Regions from separate parts of the Brevibacillus sp. 1238 genome, predicted to be linked through region 3. Evidence: riboswitches for the same ligand, from Rfam matches in the RefSeq annotation. Region 3 holds a riboswitch; each other region holds the start of a gene.
The links. Region 3 has a riboswitch for S-adenosylmethionine ahead of M2298_RS22545 (sugar ABC transporter substrate-binding protein). Riboswitches for the same ligand answer to the same signal wherever they lie in the genome.

Region 1 (3,275 bases), on a different contig from region 3:
GATTGTTGTGACTCTGGTCGGCTTTTATACAGGCTCCTACGAAATTTTTAGCGGCGACTTCACGGAACTGAATCTGGTGCTGCGGATTGTAGCGATCCTCATGATGATGGGGGCTGTAACGTACCTCTGTCTGGCTGGACAAGCTTCTCTCAGCAAGGCGAATATCGCCCGACAGGAAGCAGAGGAAAAAGAACGCCGTCTGGGAGAAATGCTCGTACATATTCAACAGATGACGGGGCAGATTGACCGCACGACAGAGCATGTGCACGAGCATGCCGAAGGAACGAAACGCAATACGGACGAGATGATGATTGCGTTTCGCGAAGTTGCGACTGGCATGGAATCGCAGGCCAATTCGACTGTGAAGATCGAAGAAGAAGTGCAGTCGATCGACCAGGAGATCGTGGCGGTAACGACGCAGACGAATGCGATGAAGAGCGAGTCCGATCAAAACAACCAGCGCCTGAAAGACAGCGTGGGCATGATGAACGAGCTTTCGCAGCAAATGGAACAGATCGTGTCTGCGGTCAATGTGGCTGCTGCGACGATTCACCAGCTCAATCGCCAGGCGAACCGGGTAGAAGAAATCGTGGGAGCGATCAACCAGATTGCCACGCAAACGAATCTTTTGGCGCTCAACGCCGCCATCGAGTCAGCGCGGGCTGGCGAGCATGGACGCGGTTTCGCTGTAGTAGCTGACGAAGTGCGCAAGCTGGCTGAGCAAAGCGCGACCGCTACCCAGGAGATTACGGAAATTCTCAAATCGCTCCATCAGGAGAGCGAGAACGCTGTGCAGCAAATCAGCAACGGAGAGGCGTCTGTAGCCAAAGGACAGGAGCTGGCTGTAAAAACGGTGGCTTCGATCGAGGCAGTGCGCTCCGGCATGGTGGCATTCCTGCAAGCGGCCGAGCATGTCGGTTCCAGCATGAACCGGGTCAAAATGCGTTCAGGCGAAGTGGCGATGGAGATGTCGACGATTACGGCCGTCACCGAACAATCGGTTGCCAACCTGGAAGAGCTTTTTGCCACCGCAGAAAATCAGCATCAAAAGGTGCGGGAAATTACCGAAGAGCTGGGTGAGCTTAGCAACTTGTCGCATCGACTCCAGCAAACCTTTCAAACGAAATAAACAAACTGGCGGAAACAATCTGAAAAAACAATTGCTTTTTCAGAGCGTTCTGCTAGAATAAGTTCATTGTAACTCAATAGATGATCTACCTTATCGAGAGCGGCGGAGGGACTGGCCCTATGAAGCCCGGCAACCACTGGACATGCGAGACATGTACAGAAAGGTGCCAATTCCTGCAAAACCTGTACCGGGGTTTTGACAGATGAGGAAGAGGACGGCTTCGGACGCAAACTCTTCCTTCGGGAAGAGTTTTTTTTTCGTTAGAAGGGGAGGATGGATAGAGGAGGAATAACGAACGATAAAATAATTTTAATGTGAAATATTCGTGTTTAGTATTGATCTTTTTGTCGAAAAACCGTACATTATGGTTAGGATAGAGAAAACGGAGAACGTTCAGATAGGGGAGAAAGACACCATGAAGAAGTTGTTGTTGGCATTGACTACTTTTGCTGTTTTGGCTGCGGGTTGTTCAGCAGGCGGGAATGCACCTGCCGGGAACGCATCGACTGATAAGCCGAAAGAGCAAGCGGCAGGACAAGAAGGTGCAGCGAAGAAACGCGTTGCCTTGATTTTGCCGGAAAAAATCGGCGTGAACCCATTCTTCCAGCAAATGGACGAGGGCGCGAAAAAAGCAGGACAAGAATTTGGCGCGGAAGTAAAAAGCATCGAGTCGACTGACCATGGTGCGATCGAAGAGAACTTGCGCGTAGCCGTAGCGGAAAACTACGACCTGATCATCACTTCTTCTTTTGAAGCAGAAGACGCACTGAAAAAAGTAGCCGCAGAAAACCCTGATCGCAACTTCGCGATTATTGATACAGTAGTGGACTTGCCAAATGTGCGCAGCGTTACTTTCCGCGAGCAGGAAGCAGCTTACCTGATGGGGGCGGCGGCAGGTCTTGCCACGAAAACAAACAAAGTCGGCATGGTTGTCGCAATGGACATTCCGCTTCTGAAAAAATGGACAGGCGGATTCCAGGAAGGCTTGAAATCGACCAATCCGAATGCAGAATTTCTGGTAAACTACGTGGGCAGCTTCACAGACCCGGCAAAAGCGAAAGAGCTGGCTCTGCTGCAAGCATCCAAAGGCGCTGACTTCATCAACGGAGCAGCTGCGGTAGGCGATCTCGGCGTATTCGAAGCCGCGAAGGAAAAAGGCTTCTTTACAGCAGGACAAGACGTTGACCGCACGACGATTGACCCTGAGCACATCGTATTGTCCCAGTTGAAAGGGACAGACGCAGCAGCGTATGAAACTGTGAAATCGTTTGTGGAAGGTTCTTTCAAACCAGGTGTCGTCAACTACGGATTGAAAGAAAAAGGCGTAGGCGTAACGTATGTGACTCACGAAAGCAAAACACCGCTGAACGCTTTCATCGGCCAGGAAGTTGTGGACAAAGTAAAAGCGATCAGTGAAGAGATCATTGCTGGTACCCGCAAAGTGCCGGATTCGTTCTAAAAGCTAGTGCACAGAGCTTGATTGTGACCGACTACGGCTGTGTAGTCGGTCTTCCTTATATGCGAAAGGAAAGCGTAAAGAAGGGGGAGCAAGGATGACCTATCGTTTGGAAATGCGCGCCATGACCAAGAAATACGGAGATTTTATTGCAAACGACAAGGTCTCGTTCTCGCTTGCTGCCGGAGAAGTGCACGCGATCGTCGGTGAGAACGGAGCGGGCAAGACGACGTTGATGAGGATGTTGTACGGCATGGAGCAGCCTACGTCCGGCGATATCGTGCTAAACGGCAAGCCGGTCGCTTTTCGCGGGCCACAGGACGCCATTGGCAACGGAATCGGGATGGTGCACCAGCACTTCATGCTGTTCGGCGAGTTCAGCGTGGCCGAAAACATCGTGATTGGCTACGAACCGCAGCAGGCCGGGTTTTTCCGCCGCCATGACGCTGTGCAAAAAGTGCGCGAGCTAAGCGAAAAGTTCCGTATTCCGATTGATCCACAGGCAAAAGTGTCCAATTGCTCGGTGGGAGAACAGCAGCGGGTCGAGATTTTGAAAGTGCTGTACCAGGGCGCAGACATCATCGTGCTGGACGAACCGACCGCTGTGTTGACTCCGCTGGAGGTTCGCGACTTGCTGCAAACGATTCGCAATCTGGCGGAGAGCGGGAAAAGCGTGATTTTGATTACGCA
Region 2 (3,275 bases), on a different contig from region 3:
CTCACGCAAATGATCGTTCTCGCCATCTTCGTGATCTTTTTGCCGCGCCATCTGAAAGCGGCGGAGAATCGGCCACTGCCTGCTTCGCCAGCGGGCGAGTCGGACACGAGCAAGACCGATGCTGACGGACAGCTTGGCGCACATGGCGCAGGAGAGCTTCAGCCAACGCGAAAAGTGGTTTGGGGAGCCTTGCTGTTTTTGTGCAGCGGCTTGCTGATCAGCTGGATTGTGTACGTGCAATGGACGACGGTGTTGTCGACTTACATGCAATCTTTGGGCATCTCCTTGCGCCAGTACAGCTTGCTGTGGACGCTGAATGGCGGCTTGATCCTGTTTGGTCAACCGCTGATCGCCTGGGTCATTCGCCGCTTTGCTCGCACGCTGAAAGCGCAAATGCTGCTCGGCTCCTACGTCTTTGCCTTGTCGATGCTGATTTTGTCGCAGTCGACCTCCTATGCGGGCTTCGTCGCCGCAATGTTTATCATGACGTTGGGCGAAATGCTCGTCTGGCCAGCCGTTCCTGCCGTAGCCGCACAAATTACGCCAGCAGGACGTGAAGGCTTTATTCAAGGGCTGATCGCGGGAACAGGCTCGGCAGGGCGGATGCTCGGACCGTTGCTCGGCGCGATCATTTTCCAGCACTTCCAGGCGCAAGGGCTTTTGTACATCATGGCAGGGCTTGCGCTCTTGTCCGTGGCGTTTTTCGCCTTCCACACAACGTTTTTGAATCGCCGTCAAAAGGTGGCTGTGCCAACCGCAGAAAAGATGTAGCGAAAAAAGGCGAGCGTCTGCGGGGAAGCATCTTGACACGCCGAGAGCAGGCAATGTAGTATGAAGAAGATTAAAAACAGTATATTCCGTGTGATTTACTTATGAAGAGAGGCGGAGGGACTGGCCCTATGAAGCCCGGCAGCGGATCTGCGCGTGTAGCGATGCAGATGCTGTGCCAATTCCAGCAGGAGCATTCCTGACAGATAAGGACGTGACCAAGCTGATCTCCCCCTTTTTCTGTACGGAAAAAGGGGGTTTTTGCTGTATGGGCGAAAAGAAAGGAACTGAAGAGAAATGCGTATCCAACCTTCCGACATGATTGACCGACTGCCAACCCAATTTTTCGCGACGCTGGTAGCGAAAGTAAATAAAGTCATCGCCAACGGGCACGATGTGATCAACCTGGGGCAGGGAAACCCGGACTTGCCGACTCCTCCCCACATCGTAGAAGCGCTGCAAGCACATACAGCCAACCCGCTTCACCACAAGTACCCGCCTTTTTCCGGCCGACTGGAACTGAAGCAGGCTGTTGCGCACTGGTACAAACAACAATTTGACGTAGACCTTGATCCGGAAGAAGAAGTAGCGGTTTTGTTCGGCAGCAAAACAGGACTGGTGGAAATTTGCCAGGTGCTGATGAACGCAGGCGACGTCGCGCTCGTACCGGACCCGGGCTATCCGGATTACTGGTCGGGTGTGGCGGTCGTCAATGGTCGGATGTCGATGATGCCGCTGACAGCAGAAAATCAGTTTTTGCCGGACTACAGCAAAATTCCGCAAGCCGATTTGGATCGGGCCAAGCTGATGTTTTTGAACTATCCGAATAACCCGACAGCGGTGAATGCGCCGTTTGAATTTTACGAGGAAACGATTCAATTTGCCCGCAAGCATGAGATCGTCGTCTGCCACGACTTTGCCTACGGCGCGATCAGCTACGACGGCAAAAAGCCGGTCAGCTTCATGCAGGTGCCAGGGGCAAAAGAGGTCGGTGTCGAGTTTTACACTTTGTCCAAAACGTACAACATGGCTGGCTGGCGCGTAGGGGCGATGGTCGGCAACCGCGAGCTGGTGAGACTGATCAATTTGATTCAGGATCATTATTTCGTCAGCCTGTTCGGTGCTGTGCAAATGGCCGCGGTAACCGCGATGACCGAATCGCAACAATGCGTTCGGGATTTGGTGGCTGTTTACGAAAGCAGACGCAACGCCTTGTTCTCCAATCTGCACCGCATCGGCTGGCAAGCGCCGCCGTCCCAAGGCTCGTTTTTTGCCTGGCTTCCGGTTCCAGCCGGATTCACTTCCATCGAGTTTTCCGATTTGCTCCTGGAAAAAGCGCATGTCGTCGTTGCTCCCGGTGACGGCTTCGGCCCTACCGGGGAAGGATACGTTCGCGCCGCGCTGTTGTCGAGTGAAGAACGTCTGGCGGAAGCGGTACAGCGCATTGAGAAATTGGGACTGTTTGCCAATATCAAATAGGATGAGAACGGACCGCACTTTCCTGCATGAGAAAGTGCGGTTTTTGTTTGGAAATCAGGGGAATAGCAGGAGATTTTCTGGGTAAAATGTAAGGGCCATGCGTTTTTGGAAACCAAGACAGGCAAGGCGAATAAAAATCATTCTCACCGTTGACAGATAATGATTTTCATTATAGGATGGTAATGATAATTGATCTCAGCAAGAGCGGGAGGGTACTATGCGCTATCAGATTAACGGTTACACGGACATGTATACGGTGATCGCCAACGAGCGGAAGATCGGTGGAGCCATTGAAGCAGCTCAGGTTCGACTGCGCACGGGAGAGATTTTTGCCAATGCGGTTCTCACTCGTTTGGAAATGTCAGGTGCGCATTTTTGCTCGATCGGATTCGTCACAGAAGAAGGCAAGCGGCTGATTGTGCACGTAGATGATATCAGCATGATCGCAGATGCGCGCCATGTAAATGTATGTGAGCTGACCAATGAATGCATGCGTGCAGAGAAATGCGCGGATCGCTTGAAGCGTTTGAAGCGTCTCTGTGAGCTGAACGAAGGAAGCTGTACGCCGACTTTCCAGGAAGAAGCGCTGCTTTTGGCAGAGGACATCGGACTGGATGAAGCACGCGGACACGTAGACTTGTCTTTCTTGCCGCAAGCAGAAAAGGCTCGTGTTGTTCGCATCGCGTAGAATAGCTATTTGATTTACATAATCGCCCCTTTCCCTTTTACAGCGGAGAGGGGCTTTTTGCGTGCGGGCGTTGATGCTGCAAAAACCGGATGAAGCTCTGGACCGGATAAGGCATGATGTCGTCCTGGCGATAGACGAGGCAAATGTGCCGGCGATTGACGTAGCCGGGCAGTTCGCGAACGATCAGTTCACCAGTCTCGCTTTCGCGCACGACGCTGCGATACGGCAGGACACTGACGCCCATGTTGTGTTTGGTCGCTTCCTTGATCGTCTCGATCGCCCCCAGCTCCATGCGCACTTGCCAGCGCAGCTGGTTTTCCTGGGCCCAAAGTTCAGCAAG
Region 3 (3,275 bases):
GCTCGTCACGATCAGTTGACCGTCCCGCATGATCGTGATTCGGTCGCATATCTCAAAAATTTCCGGCAGGCGATGGGAAATGTAAATAATCCCGACACCCGCTTTTTTCAACTGGTCAATGATGAGAAACAGCCGCTCGCTCTCCTTCGTGCTCAACGGAGCTGTCGGTTCGTCAAAAATGACGTACTTCGCTTTTTGCACGGTCGCGCGGGCAATCAGGATCAGTTGCTTTTCGGACAGCGTACATTCCTCGACGAGCATGCGCACAGGGATGGAAAAGCCGAAGCTCTGCAAAATGCTTTCCGCTTCCTTGTGCAAGCTCGGCCAGTTCATGAATCCTTTGCGGCCTGCCGAGACAATCTGATCGAGCAAAATGTTTTCCGTCACGCTCAAGTACGGGATCAGCGCCGTATCCACTTCCTGGTACACGCACTGGATGCCTAAAGCTTTCGCATCCTGGGGCGATTGGATCGACACCTCTTTGCCGTCAATCGTGATGCTCCCCCCGTCAGACTGATACGCGCCCGTCAAAATTTTCATCAAGGTACTTTTCCCCGCTCCATTCGCTCCTAAAAGCGCATGAACCTCGCCAGCCTTGACCTCAAAATCGACCGAACGCAGCGCAGGAACGCCGGAGAACTGCTTCACAATCCCTTTCATCTGCAAGCTGGACACTTTTCGCCCCCCCTTAAATAAGCAAGATTCCCGTTGACTGATCAACGGGAATAGCCAAATCAACCAGCTTTATATGCTTACTTGCCCCACTCTTTCACGTACTGGGACAAGTCGCCCATTGTCACTTTTTTGTCCTTAGGCAAATCTTCTTGTTTCACCAGCACCGGATTCAGCTTCACGCTGTCTGGCACTTGCTCGCCTTTGATTTTTTGGAAAATAGCCGCTGCGTGAGTGCGTCCGATGTTCGATGGATCTACGGCTGCAGTCGCTGCCCATGGCGAATTTGCTTCCTGGATCAGTTGCAGGTCTTCATCACTCAGGTCGATGCCGTATACTTTGATTTCTGTGCGGCCTGCTTGCAAGATCGCACGGGTTGCCCCTTTGGCAAATTCATCCCAAGATGCCCATACAGCCGTGATGTCGCCTTTGTTCGGATATTTTTTCAGGATGGCTTCCATCTGTGCTTGGGTATCCAGCGCCGTGTTGTTTGTCGCGGAACCGAAAGCGGCGACTTCCTTGATATCCGGATATTTTTTCAGGAACGCTTCATAAGTCACCTGACGTTTTTCCATCGGGGCAAAGCCTGCCACCCAAATTTTCACGATGTTGCCTTTGCCGCCGGAATCTGCCGCCAGCTTTTCCAGGCTCAGTTCTGCCAGCTTGTTGTCGTCTTGCTCAACAATCGGCACGCCAGGCAGCTTGATGTCTGTGTCGAACAGAACGACCGGGATTTTTTTGTCGACAGCTTTTTGCGTACCTTGTTGCAACGCTTCCGCTGTACCGTGGTCGATCAGGATGCCGTCGAAGTTTTGGTTGACCGCAGCGTCAAGATTCGACGCCATTTTCGACAAATCCGTATCTGCGTTGAATACTGTCAGCTCTCCGCCGTTTTTCTCGACTTCCTGCTTCACACCGTTAATGTATTGAGCCGAAAACGTTCCTACATTTTGGCGCATGATCAGGGCAATCCGCTTCGCTTTTTCGCCGGAAGCGCCGTTTGCCGCCGTGTTTTTCGTATCGGCTCCGCCGCCGCACGCGGTCAAGGCCACCGATACTGCCAGTACGAGTGATGTGATAAGGCCCAGTTTCTTTTTCATCGAAAAATCCCCCTTTTTCTTTGTTCCTTGTTGTGCTGCAAGCTGAGGAGGCGACGACCTTCCCTTTCCAAAAGGAAAAGCCTCTTTCAACAGATGAAAGAGGCTTGATCGACAAGATTCGCGCCTCTTATCTGTCAGGTATCGCTACCTGTTGGAGTTAGCACCTTGGCTCGCAAGACATTGATCTTGCCAGCTAGGTTGCCGGGCGTCATAGGGCCATTCCCTCAGCCTTCTCTGGATAAGAGTAGTTATTATTTTCGAAACCTTTGTATTAGTATATAGAGACTATAATCCGTGTTTTACCCATCTGTCAACTAGGTTTTTAAAACTTTTCTCCTTTAAATTTATTCCGTCGGCGCGTCCAAATTTTGGAGGAATCGTGTAGGCTCTTGTCGAAATATCGTAGATTGAAGCAGCCATGCAAATTTGCGATGGGGATGTCCGATGATTCTACTAAAAGAAGTAATTTTGCAGATGTTTTTTGCTCTGACGCCATTTGTCCTGTTCAATATTTATTACCGCGACCGAATGCGCAATTACAGCCGCGCTTTCATTCTTGTGACCAGCTCGATTTGCATGTTTCTGGCCATGACCTTCGCGACCAGCGTCTCGGAAGGCGTGATTTTCGATATCAGGCACATCATCGTATTTTTTGCCCTAGTCTATGGGGGAGTGCGGATCGCGCTGGTCTTGCTGATCGAGTCCGCGCTATACCGCTATTATTTGGGTGGTGAAGGCATCTGGCTCGCGCTGCTTGCCCTGGTTGTCACCTTTTCCATCTCCCTCCTGATGTATCGGCGTTACAAAGCCAGTTATCGGAAAACACTGTATATTTTTTTGACGGGCGCGCTCTTTTCCCTGGTAGCTTTGGGGTTGACCTATCTATACTTTCCCACCTATGTATCCCATCATCCTGCCTACTACTTGTTCGTGATCCCCGTTCAAAACTTTGTCGGAATTTGGCTTTTGTTGTCGCTATTTAGCAAGTGCGTATCCGACAAAGAACTGTTTATTCGACACGCCCAAAATGAAAAAATCGAAACGATGAGCCATGTCGCCGCATCGCTTGCTCACGAGGTGAGAAATCCGCTCACAGCGGTCAAAGGATTTTTGCGCCTGATCCAGGAAAATCCTGAAAATATTACGAAAACCGATCAGTACATCCGCATCAGCATGGACGAAATCCAGCGGACGGAAGCGATCCTGACCGAGTATCTCGCTTTGTCCAAGCCGCTCAAGGAGCGCACCGAGCTAATCAACGTATGCGACCAGCTTTACGTCGTGCGGGAAGTCATGCTGCCTTTTGCCAATATGCACAATGTCGAGCTGGAGCTGCAAGCTTATGAAAAGCCTGTCACGATCCTGGCCAATCCCGACGAGTTCAAACAAGTCTTGGTCAACTTCATCAAAAATGCGATCGAAGCTTGTGAGGAGACGGTCAACGGCAAAGTGTCCCTCTCGCTGTTCATTGAGAAAAGCAACGCCATGCTGATCATCAAAGAC

Region 1: it holds a riboswitch for S-adenosylmethionine, as region 3 does, so the genes downstream of both, M2298_RS14905 (BMP family lipoprotein) here and M2298_RS22545 (sugar ABC transporter substrate-binding protein) in region 3, are expected to answer to the same signal.
Region 2: it holds a riboswitch for S-adenosylmethionine, as region 3 does, so the genes downstream of both, M2298_RS16555 (pyridoxal phosphate-dependent aminotransferase) here and M2298_RS22545 (sugar ABC transporter substrate-binding protein) in region 3, are expected to answer to the same signal.

What each region holds. Positions count from the first base shown of each region.
Region 1 covers NZ_JARXWC010000005.1:282,256-285,530, reverse strand. The annotation lists gene M2298_RS14910 (methyl-accepting chemotaxis protein) at 1-1,129, shown strand, start outside; SAM riboswitch class I at 1,217-1,338, shown strand; gene M2298_RS14905 (BMP family lipoprotein) at 1,545-2,588, shown strand; gene M2298_RS14900 (ABC transporter ATP-binding protein) at 2,683-3,275, shown strand, end outside.
Region 2 covers NZ_JARXWC010000006.1:278,357-281,631, forward strand. The annotation lists gene M2298_RS16550 (MFS transporter) at 1-771, shown strand, start outside; SAM riboswitch class I at 868-981, shown strand; gene M2298_RS16555 (pyridoxal phosphate-dependent aminotransferase) at 1,066-2,247, shown strand; gene M2298_RS16560 (hypothetical protein) at 2,465-2,935, shown strand; gene M2298_RS16565 (LysR family transcriptional regulator) at 2,973-3,275, opposite strand, start outside.
Region 3 covers NZ_JARXWC010000012.1:119,554-122,828, reverse strand. The annotation lists gene M2298_RS22550 (sugar ABC transporter ATP-binding protein) at 1-675, opposite strand, end outside; gene M2298_RS22545 (sugar ABC transporter substrate-binding protein) at 753-1,772, opposite strand; SAM riboswitch class I at 1,897-2,017, opposite strand; gene M2298_RS22540 (ATP-binding protein) at 2,217-3,275, shown strand, end outside.